One region of the Sporosarcina sp. 6E9 genome, then DNA from elsewhere that is predicted to be linked to it. Evidence: riboswitches for the same ligand, from Rfam matches in the RefSeq annotation. Region 1 holds a riboswitch; each other region holds the start of a gene.
The links. Region 1 has a riboswitch for thiamine pyrophosphate ahead of thiD (bifunctional hydroxymethylpyrimidine kinase/phosphomethylpyrimidine kinase). Riboswitches for the same ligand answer to the same signal wherever they lie in the genome.

Region 1 (3,281 bases):
CATCCTTCCATGTGAAGGAGATTAAATCATGTCTATGTGTTACGGTTTCTACTTCGAACAGAAGATTATCATCCATACAAAAAGCCACACTCCCTCTTATTAGGAAGTGTGGCGTATTTTAAAGTGAGCTATACGTCTTTACCTACATTTCAACGCCGGTCAATGCCAGCGTAATGCGACCTTTAATATTACGCGTCGCTTCTTCTATATTTTCACCATTTGTAATCGCCGAAATGATTGCGACACCTGATGCCCCGGCATGGATCACCTGGCTCGCTTTCCCCTCAGTGATTCCGCCAATTCCCACGATACACAAGCCCGGCAGATGCGTAACGATTTCTTTAATAAGTGCCGTTCCCACTACAGGTCCGGCATTTTCTTTCGAGTCCGTGTCAAATAACGGGCCAACGCCGACATAATCAGCTCCCGCGTCTGATGCGGTCAATGCTTCATTCAATGAGTGCGTTGAAACGCCGAGAAGTTTGTCTTTACCAATTTTCGAACGCACTTCTGATACAACGCCGTCTTCTTGCCCGATATGAACGCCGTCCGCATCTATTTCGAGTGCTAAATCTACGTTGTCATTGACAATGAAGGGCACTTTATATTCCTCACATAGTGCCTTACATTGTTCTGCTAGTTCTTTCAATTCAACATCAACAAGTGCCCCTTCTCCTTTTTCTCGGAGTTGGAAAGCTGTGATGCCTCCTTTTAGCGCCGCTTCGAGTACTGCAAGTGGATCTTTTCCACCTATGTTTGGTGTCCCCATTATAAAGTATAATTGTAGTTTACTTTTGTCCAATGATCGCAATCCCTTCTATAAGTTTTTCGTTTTTCATGCGACGGCCATACGCCCAATGGTTTGTCGGTCCATGACCACCACCGATTATTAGACCATCTTCAACCGCCGCATGGATAAAATGCTTTGCGGAAACGACCGCATCTTCTAGTTTTTCCCCATTCGCTAGAAACGCCGACAACGCGGCTGCGTAGGTACATCCCGTTCCATGTGTGTCTTTCGTGTTTATCCAAGATGAGCGAACCGAAAACCTTGTGCCTGCTTTTGACATAAACACATCTTCAGCATAGGCTACATCCTGTCGATGGCCGCCCTTGATCACGACAGCCTTCGTGCCTAAGGCTAGTATATGCTTGGCCGCCTCTTCTATGTCTGTAGCCGTTTTGATGGTTAAGCCCGTCAATACTTCAGCTTCCGGGATATTCGGTGTGACGACAGTCGCTAACGGCAAGAGAACAGACTTCAGTGCCTCGACCGCTTCATCGTGCAGTAAGGAGGCCCCCCCTTTAGCAATCATGACCGGATCGACAACGAGCGGTATTCCGCTACCCCGTATCGAATCTGCAACTGCATGAATAATCTCAGCCGAAAACAACATGCCCGTTTTGATCGCTTTCACATTAAAATCTTCTGTAATTACTTTTATTTGCTCGGAAATAATCGTTGGTTCCATTGCTTGAATGGCCGTCACGCCGTGCGTATTTTGCGCTGTAACCGCTGTTATTGCAGATGTTCCAAACACGCCAAGTTCTTGAAATGTCTTGAGGTCCGCTTGAATTCCAGCGCCTCCACCACTATCTGAACCTGCTATTGTCATTGCTACGTTCACCATATAGAAACACGCCCTTCATTATGTTAAAAGCCACACCTGAAACGTCAGGAAGCAGCAACCATCAAAATAAAAGGCGTGGATGCCCACTTTCCTACGTCGGCATAATCCGAATCAGGTTCAAGGGTCCGTGCAAATGCGCACGTCTCAGCCTATAAAAAGGCACCCCTAGTGGTTATCAAACTATTCAGCTTTGATGTAAGTATAACATACTTGAATGGAAATTCGAAATGGACATCGCGTTGACGTGCATGACAACTACTTATCAATCCATTAAAAATACTTTACCGGTATCCGGACTAACCATTAATGAAATTTTTTCTTGCTTTGAATTATAGCCTTCAAACCAATAAGCCCACTTGGCTGCAAATGGATTCCATTCACTTTCCAGTGGAACGTTATACGATTCTTTAATCGTAATATCATAATTGTTAAGTACTATTTCTTTTGCTTGATTAAAAGTTAACGCTGGTAATGAAAAATAAATGCACACCAAAACTATTGAAAAAAGTATAGTATGTCCCGTAATCTTTCGCTTAACTGAAATCGGTTTTTTATTCGTTTTACGATGTTTAGAAAGAATAACAAAAAATACTAAGAAAGAGAATACCACACTCAATGACATGACATTGTTATACACTTGCGAATTAACTAATTCGAGTATGATATAAATAAGTAACGCTATGATAAATTCAGGCATGTACCCCTTCAACAAATCTCCCCTATTCAATATGAAACATATCCTTTTGGTATTCGACTTCTAAATTCATAAACCCTTTTTTACTTTTAATCAATCTATGTTATAGTGATGAGGAAAACAAACTGAATGATTTTGCCACTAGGGGTGTCCTTTACAAGGACTGAGATGCATATGGATATGCGGACTCTTATGACCTGATCTGGTTCATACCAGCGGAGGGAAGTGGGACTGCGTATTTTTATGATGCTAATTCAAAACCGCAGCCGCTTCCCCACTTTCAGGAAGCGGCTTTTTCAATTCAAAAAAATGACTGAAGGCGGGAATTTATCAATGAATCAAACCGAGAATCTCTTAAAAAAACTACGAACAGAGCAACCGCTTATTCACTGCATCACAAATATCGTCGTCGCAAATTTCCAAGCAAACGGCTTACTTGCACTCGGCGCATCGCCAGTCATGGCGGATGCAATCGAAGAAGCCGCCGATATCGCAGCGGTGTCGTCAGCGACCATTTTAAATATCGGAACATTAAAACGAGATACTGTGGAAGCCATCATTCTGGCTGGAAATAGCGCTGTAAAAAATGGATCACCTGTTGTTCTCGATCCGGTTGGCGCTGGCGCTACTTCTTTCCGCAAAGGAAGCGTCCAGCGAATATTGAAAGAGGTAGATGTCACCCTGATTCGATGTAATGCCGGTGAACTCGCAACGATTGCGGGGGTTGATTGGCAGGTTAAGGGGGTCGATGCGGGTGAAGGCGATGCCGATATCGAAGAAATTGCGAAAGAGATGGCGCGTGCACACAATTGCCTCGTAGCCGTCTCCGGAAGAGTCGATATCGTGACAGATGGCCATGAAATCATCAAAATAACAGGCGGGCATCCGCTTATGACGCGTGTCACTGGCGTTGGATGCTTATTAAGTAGTATCGTCGGTGCTTTTTTAGCAGTTGG
Region 2 (3,281 bases), on a different contig from region 1:
TGTATCTGCAAAATATCCACCCGCAGATCCTGAAACGTCTATGTTTACAATATCTCCATCTTTAATAACCCGTGACCCAGGAATGCCGTGCGCCACTTCATTATCGACACTGATGCAAGTGTATCCCGGAAAATCATATTCAGCGATTGGAGCAGAAACAGCACCTTTCTCTTTGAAAAGGCGTCCTCCGATTTCGTCTAATTCTTTCGTTGTCATACCAGGGACAGTCGCTTCCTTCATCGTATCTCTAATTTCAGCAACTATTTTCCCGATCTTTCTTAAGCCTGAAAAATCTTGTTCTGTTTTAGCAATCATGTATTGTACAATCCTTTCTTGCCTGCGTTTATTTACATCCTACACTATAGCATAAAAAACAATATAAAAAAGCCTGCACACATTAATAATGTATGCAGAAGAAATAGGAAAACGACTACTATTTCAACAGTTTCACACCGTGATATACATTCCATACGATGACGATTAAAAATAGTGCAGAATAGATGAGTGTGAATATAAATGGTGCAAAACTCCAAAAGTCAAAACCGCCGCTCAGAATACTAGTTACTCTATTTTCGAAGGAAAACATAGAAAGTGAAAAGATAATTATCCCAGCAATTAAAAGAATAACAGGAATCAGATGAGATATGAAAGCCCGTCTGGCATGATTTTTTACTTCTTGTTCATCCGTAACCAAATAGATGACAAACGGCAGCAATAAAGGAAAGAAGAATACACTAAAATAGCATAAAGAACTTACTAGTTTTTGATTTGTCATCGCTATCCTCCTTGAACGTATAAGGTCAGCTTGCTATAAAACACCATCTATTATACAATAGATTAGGAAAACTTAATAAGCTAAACCACAAGGGGAGCCGTTTCGGCTGAGATAAGACAACTCGTTTTGACCCTTCGAACCTGTAAGATTATTCTTGCGTAGGGATGTGGATGGAAACAGACCTTATTGAAAGACGTGCGTTTCGCTTCTTTCTTAATAGAGACGTCCCGTTCTATCCGGGATGTCTTTTTTTATTTCAATCCGGCATCCCTGCGACAACTAGTTGGGAGAAGATTATATTGAACAGAGGTAGATTACAATTATTATTGGAAATCGCAATTTTAGGCGCGCTTTCATTCGTACTTGATCAGTTAACGGTCTTTCAAATGCCGCAAGGTGGATCTGTCACACTATCAATGTTGCCAATCATTGTAATGGCATTTAGATGGGGCCTAGTTGGCGGTATGTTAACTGGATTTATAAGCGGATTGTTGCAATTAATAACAGGCGGTAAAGTGTTTCATTGGGCACAAGCGCTTCTTGATTATACATTAGCTTACACGCTAGTCGGAGTAGCCGCAATAACAGGAATTTGGTTAATGAGAAACATCGCGAAAAAGAACAAGGGCGGTATGACCGCCGCTATTATTACGGGAACAATCATTGGCGGGCTTCTTCGCTATCTAATCCATTTTATTGGCGGAATTGTCTTTTTCGGATCGTATGCACCCGAAGGTCAACCTGCATGGCTATATTCACTTCTTTATAACGGAAGCTATATGATTCCTTCCATCATCATTTGTGCGATTGTAGCAGTGCTATTATTCACGACGGCTCCAAGATTATTAAAACGCACATAAAAAATAACCTTTCCTCCCAAAGTGGGCGGAAAGGTTATTTTTCTGATGGTTTTAATAAATAAAAGCTAGCTCCAATAACGGCCGTAAGGAAAAGGGCAGCTGTAGAAACAAAGAGCTCATCAAAACCGTTTTTCACTGCAATGCCGATAAAAACCCATATGAATACCGCGTTAAAGGCAATATCACGATAATGATACAAAAAGTGAAGCGCAATTGCGGTTGAAACTGTCAAATAGATGACAGCCCACAGTGAATTACTTAGCCCCCATCCGCTCCATTCATGAAAGGTGAGCAGATAATTTATGAGTTCGATTAAAGAGATGACGCTGCAGCCAAATAACAATGAAATCGGAACTCTATCCCAAAAATGATTCTCTCTTTTTGGGTACGTAAAATAAAGAGCAGCAGTCAGCAGAAGCATTGATAGGATAACGATAAATTCTAAATTGAAAAATTCATAATGCCAAGAATAAATCATAATACTATTTAATAATGTGATGAAAATGAATAAAATGGCTCTAATGTTCAAGATTGCTTTATTATAATTGACTTGGGTACGCCAAAAGTTATAAATCCAACCGCCGAGCAATATATAGATGAATACCCAAATAGCTAGTACATAGCTAGCGGGTGTAAATAGAATGGGTAATCGATTCATGATTTCTGCTGCTGTTAAATTATTAAAAGGAATAGAAATTGAAATAACATAGACAGTAATCGTGAAAAGCAGTGATAACGCCATGGTGATTATTCGCAACATGTTAAAATCCTCCTAATAAATCAGTATACAGTTGAAAGCATGCCCGTGCGAATGTAATTATGAAACTTCTGTCACAAAAAGGATTCTTTTCGATTCTCGAAATTACATGGTATAATAGAGAGGTATATTTAGAAAATTGGAAATGCCTAGGGAGGAACAAAAATGAATGATGTGAAGTATTCTGAAGTATGGGATTTAGATGTATTTTTTAAAGGTGGAAGCGAATCTGAAGAATTAAGAACACATCTAAATGGTGTCGACGAGTTACTTAATTCATTAGAAAAAGAAGCGGTTAAATTTAACGTTCCCGAATCAGTAGGAGCTGCACAGAATATTGTTAACCTAATTGAATCGATTAAAACCGTCGCGTTGAACTTATCGCAAGCAGGCGCAGTAATTGGATGTTTCATTGCGGCAGATACAACAGACAAAAAAGCGCTTTTATTGCAGGGTGAAACGAGTACGCTTGGTGCACGATTCTCGACTGCAATGTTGAAAATTCAACAAACACTTTCAAAATCGGACGATGCAGTTTGGAATAGCCTTATGGAGTCAGTTGAACTAAAAGAATTTGCATTTGTACTAACAGAGTGGCGCGAAGAGGTATCGTTAAAACTTTCGGAAGAGGAAGAAAGTTTAGTAACAGCACTAAGTGTTGACGGGTATCACGGATGGGGAAAATTGTATGATCAACTCGTTGGCGATATTAAAATTACAATTGAAGTAGACGGAGAAGAAAAAGAATTATCCGTTGGCCAGGCAGCTAACTTAAGCGCTAACTCCGATGCAGACGTTCGTAAGCGTTCTTTCGAAGCATTGGAAGCTGCATGGGAAGAGAAAGAAGACTTCTTCGCAGCTACCTTAAATCATTTGGCCGGATTTAGAC
Region 3 (3,281 bases), on a different contig from region 1:
ACTATTGGAAGCATATACACTACTAATCCCAGCTCCTTCTAGTTTAATTGTCATATCCTTTACCTCCATTTCCTTTCCATGAAGTATAGAAGAGCCTTTTACAAGGATATTAGCGAATTCTGCATTTCCCGATAATGTTATATTGCCCGCACCTAAAAGATCTAAATTGAATTCCCCTACACCTTCACTTCTAATTTCACCACTGATTGCCGATTCAAATACCCCCTTAAACTTCTCGATAGAATCAACAACAATTTCCAAATTAAAATTACCTTGATCGACATAAATTGAATCTATTGGAACCCCCAATTTAATAACCAGATTGCCGCCTGTATTTAGATTCCTTTTATCACTGGTTATCTTAATCGTTTTTTCACCTTCATCTACTGAGACTGAAATAAATTTAGCATCAGTTCCAGTTACTTTGTACATTTCACCAAGATCTTTATCAAATACGATATCTCCTACTGGTTTGGACTTCTTATTTTTCACCTTGTTTATTGAAACAGAGTAACTCCCCATACCTACCTTAGGATTAGCATCAGCCTTAGAACATGCTGTTAACAAAACAGTAATAATAACCATCATAATTAAGAGTCTGTTTTTATATTTTTTCATGGTTTTACACCTTAGCAAGTTCATCACTTAATTTACATAGTGACAAAACTCTCCCTTTCGTCGTAATAATTCATCTATACTCCCCTTTTACAAACCTTTCCGTCTTTCCCACTTTCAATACGACTAATCTTTTCATACATCCCCCTCACTCCCATAACTTTCAGAATTGCTAGACACGTCATCACTCTTAATACGCTTTAACAAACGATTAGTTTCATTAATTAGAAATAAAAAGCACCTGACCTTTTTTATGAATAATTACCTAAACAATTTCGAATCTATTTAGTTTTACTTCATAAACTCTTCAAATATTTTACGAAATGACATTCTATCCGTTATAGTAGACTTATGATCATTGATTCAGGGAAGGTGATATTCTATGGGGAAAATTTCATTAGCGGAAGCTGTAAAATTAAAGAGTGTTTTAACCAAACGAATTCATGAACTTGAAGAAGAAGTTAGACGGGTTGCTTTTACAACGATTGAAAAAGGGGCATCTCCTGAATTAGGACCACGGACACTTTCTATTGTAGAGACTGAGCTAGAAACAGTACGTTTGGATGCAAGAATATTGGATCGTCTGATGTACCGCGCTAATATTGACCATACAATAGAATTTAAAGGTGAGGAAATTGCGATTGTAGAAGCGATTGAACTTGCAACTCAACTTCGTGCAAAGGCACGTTTATACAAAGAGTTATCATTTTCACCTAAAGAGGAAATCCAGTTCAGTTATGCAGAAACAACGCCTGTTTATCGGGTGGCCTTGTTTAACCCTGAAGATTATCGTTTAAAAGCATTACAAGCTGAAAAAGACGCACATAAATTATCAAATTTAATCAATGCCAAAAACTATGCGATTCAAGTAAACTTTAATGATGAAAATTATTTCTAACCTTGAATGAGTGAGACTCTTATTCAAGGTACAGAAGGAAACTTTACAATTTAAATGCAGGCCAAACCCATCACCTTTAACCATTTACCTTGTAACCAATGACCCATCACTAACTAAGGCAATGGCAATTCCACCGTTAGTATTATGTTTCATCTGGTTTCCTTCTGTAGAAGCGGTGTTGCCCAGAGAGTCATCTTATCGACTTTCGGGCAACACTTTTTTAATCGGACCATATTTCCTTGACATAAATTTCTAAAGACTATACATTGAATACAAATCTAATATATTCACTAGGGGTGTTTTTTTAACTGAGATGAGTATTAACTCAAACCCTTTGAACCTGAACTAGTTCATACTAGCGTAGGAAAGTGTAAACTCTAATACATAATTAAAGGGTGATTATGCCTAATTTTCATGTATAGTCATTTGTTTTTACGCAACTTTCCTATGGGAAGGTTGCGTATTTTTTATTTTAAACTAAAAACATAGGAGTGGTTAGAATGACTAGAACAGTTTTAGTAACAGGGAGCAGTAGAGGTTTAGGCGCATCGATTGTAAAGACATTGGCAAAACAAGGCTTTCAAGTGGTTATCAATTACTATCAAAGTGAAGATGCCGCTGAGAAGCTCGTTTCTGAGATTGGTGAAGCGCATGCGATTGCAATTCGAGCTGATGTAACAAATCGTAGTGAAGTAGATGAAATGATAAATAAAGCAACGGAATATTTTGGTCAAATAGATGTTGTCGTCAACAATGCATTAGTAGACTTCAAATTTGATCCAAACAAACAGAAACCGTTCACCGAACTCACTTGGGATGATTATCAAAAACAACTGGATGGTACTTTGAAAGCAGCATTTAATATAGTTCAAAGCGTCATACCTCAATTTATCGAACGACAAAATGGAAGCATTATAAGCATAGGGACTAATTTATATCAAAATCCGGTCGTCCCCTACCACGAATATACAACGGCTAAAGCTGGATTAATAGGTTTTACACGTAATATCGCTTCCGAGTTAGGAACACATGGGATAAAAGCAAATGTAGTTTCAGGCGGATTATTAAAAACGACCAACGCAAGTGCTGTTACAACACCAGAAGTATTCGATTTAATTGCCCAATCAACGCCATTGAAGAAGGTGACGACACCTCAAGATGTAGCCAATATGGTCGCCTATTTATCTTCGGAATATGCGGACGGTATTACAGGTCAAAATTTCACAGTAGATGGTGGTTTGACAATGAACTAGTCGCATAAATTGATAGTCTTTCAAAAACGGAGTATGCAAGACGCTTAAAAATGATGATTTTGGGGTGCAACTAATGACGAAAACTAAAGATAAACAACTACACTTAGGTGTTTTGCTGTATGGATGTGGACATCATCAAGCTGCTTGGTTAATGCCTGACTCTAGCGTTGAACGTATTGGAGACATTTCTTATTATCAATCTTTAGCACAGTTAGCGGAAAAGGGTTATTTTGACGCAGTCTTCTTTGCTGACAATCAATCTTTTCCAGCTAAAGATGCTAGTGATATGCCCGCATTTTGGTTTGATCCAATCGTCAATTTAACAGCTATTTCTCAAGTGACAAATCATGTGGGATTGGTTTCAACAATTTCAAGTACTTTTTCTAATCCTTTCACAGCTTCACGACAACTATTAAGTTTAGACCATATTACAAAAGGACGTGTTGGTTGGAATCTTGTTACGTCAATGACTGATTTAGAGGCGTTAAATCATAGTATGGAAGAACTGCCTGCTC

Region 2: another riboswitch for thiamine pyrophosphate. It lies ahead of thiT (energy-coupled thiamine transporter ThiT); the one in region 1 lies ahead of thiD (bifunctional hydroxymethylpyrimidine kinase/phosphomethylpyrimidine kinase).
Region 3: another riboswitch for thiamine pyrophosphate. It lies ahead of J4G36_RS01240 (3-oxoacyl-ACP reductase); the one in region 1 lies ahead of thiD (bifunctional hydroxymethylpyrimidine kinase/phosphomethylpyrimidine kinase).

Annotation. Positions count from the first base shown of each region.
Region 1 covers NZ_JAGEMN010000008.1:41,591-44,871, reverse strand. Annotated here, with positions in the region: gene J4G36_RS17650 (DUF3238 domain-containing protein) at 1-76, opposite strand, end outside; gene thiE (thiamine phosphate synthase) at 143-802, opposite strand; gene thiD (bifunctional hydroxymethylpyrimidine kinase/phosphomethylpyrimidine kinase) at 789-1,631, opposite strand; TPP riboswitch at 1,703-1,808, opposite strand; gene J4G36_RS17635 (hypothetical protein) at 1,894-2,328, opposite strand; TPP riboswitch at 2,459-2,566, shown strand; gene thiM (hydroxyethylthiazole kinase) at 2,635-3,281, shown strand, end outside.
Region 2 covers NZ_JAGEMN010000006.1:112,272-115,552, forward strand. Annotated here, with positions in the region: gene map (type I methionyl aminopeptidase) at 1-315, opposite strand, end outside; gene J4G36_RS16895 (magnetosome magnetite crystal formation protein family) at 434-775, opposite strand; TPP riboswitch at 856-957, shown strand; gene thiT (energy-coupled thiamine transporter ThiT) at 1,072-1,635, shown strand; gene J4G36_RS16905 (tryptophan-rich sensory protein) at 1,670-2,395, opposite strand; gene J4G36_RS16910 (M3 family oligoendopeptidase) at 2,558-3,281, shown strand, end outside.
Region 3 covers NZ_JAGEMN010000001.1:206,342-209,622, reverse strand. Annotated here, with positions in the region: gene J4G36_RS01250 (GIN domain-containing protein) at 1-618, opposite strand, end outside; gene J4G36_RS01245 (hypothetical protein) at 998-1,513, shown strand; TPP riboswitch at 1,796-1,897, shown strand; gene J4G36_RS01240 (3-oxoacyl-ACP reductase) at 2,014-2,766, shown strand; gene J4G36_RS01235 (LLM class flavin-dependent oxidoreductase) at 2,840-3,281, shown strand, end outside.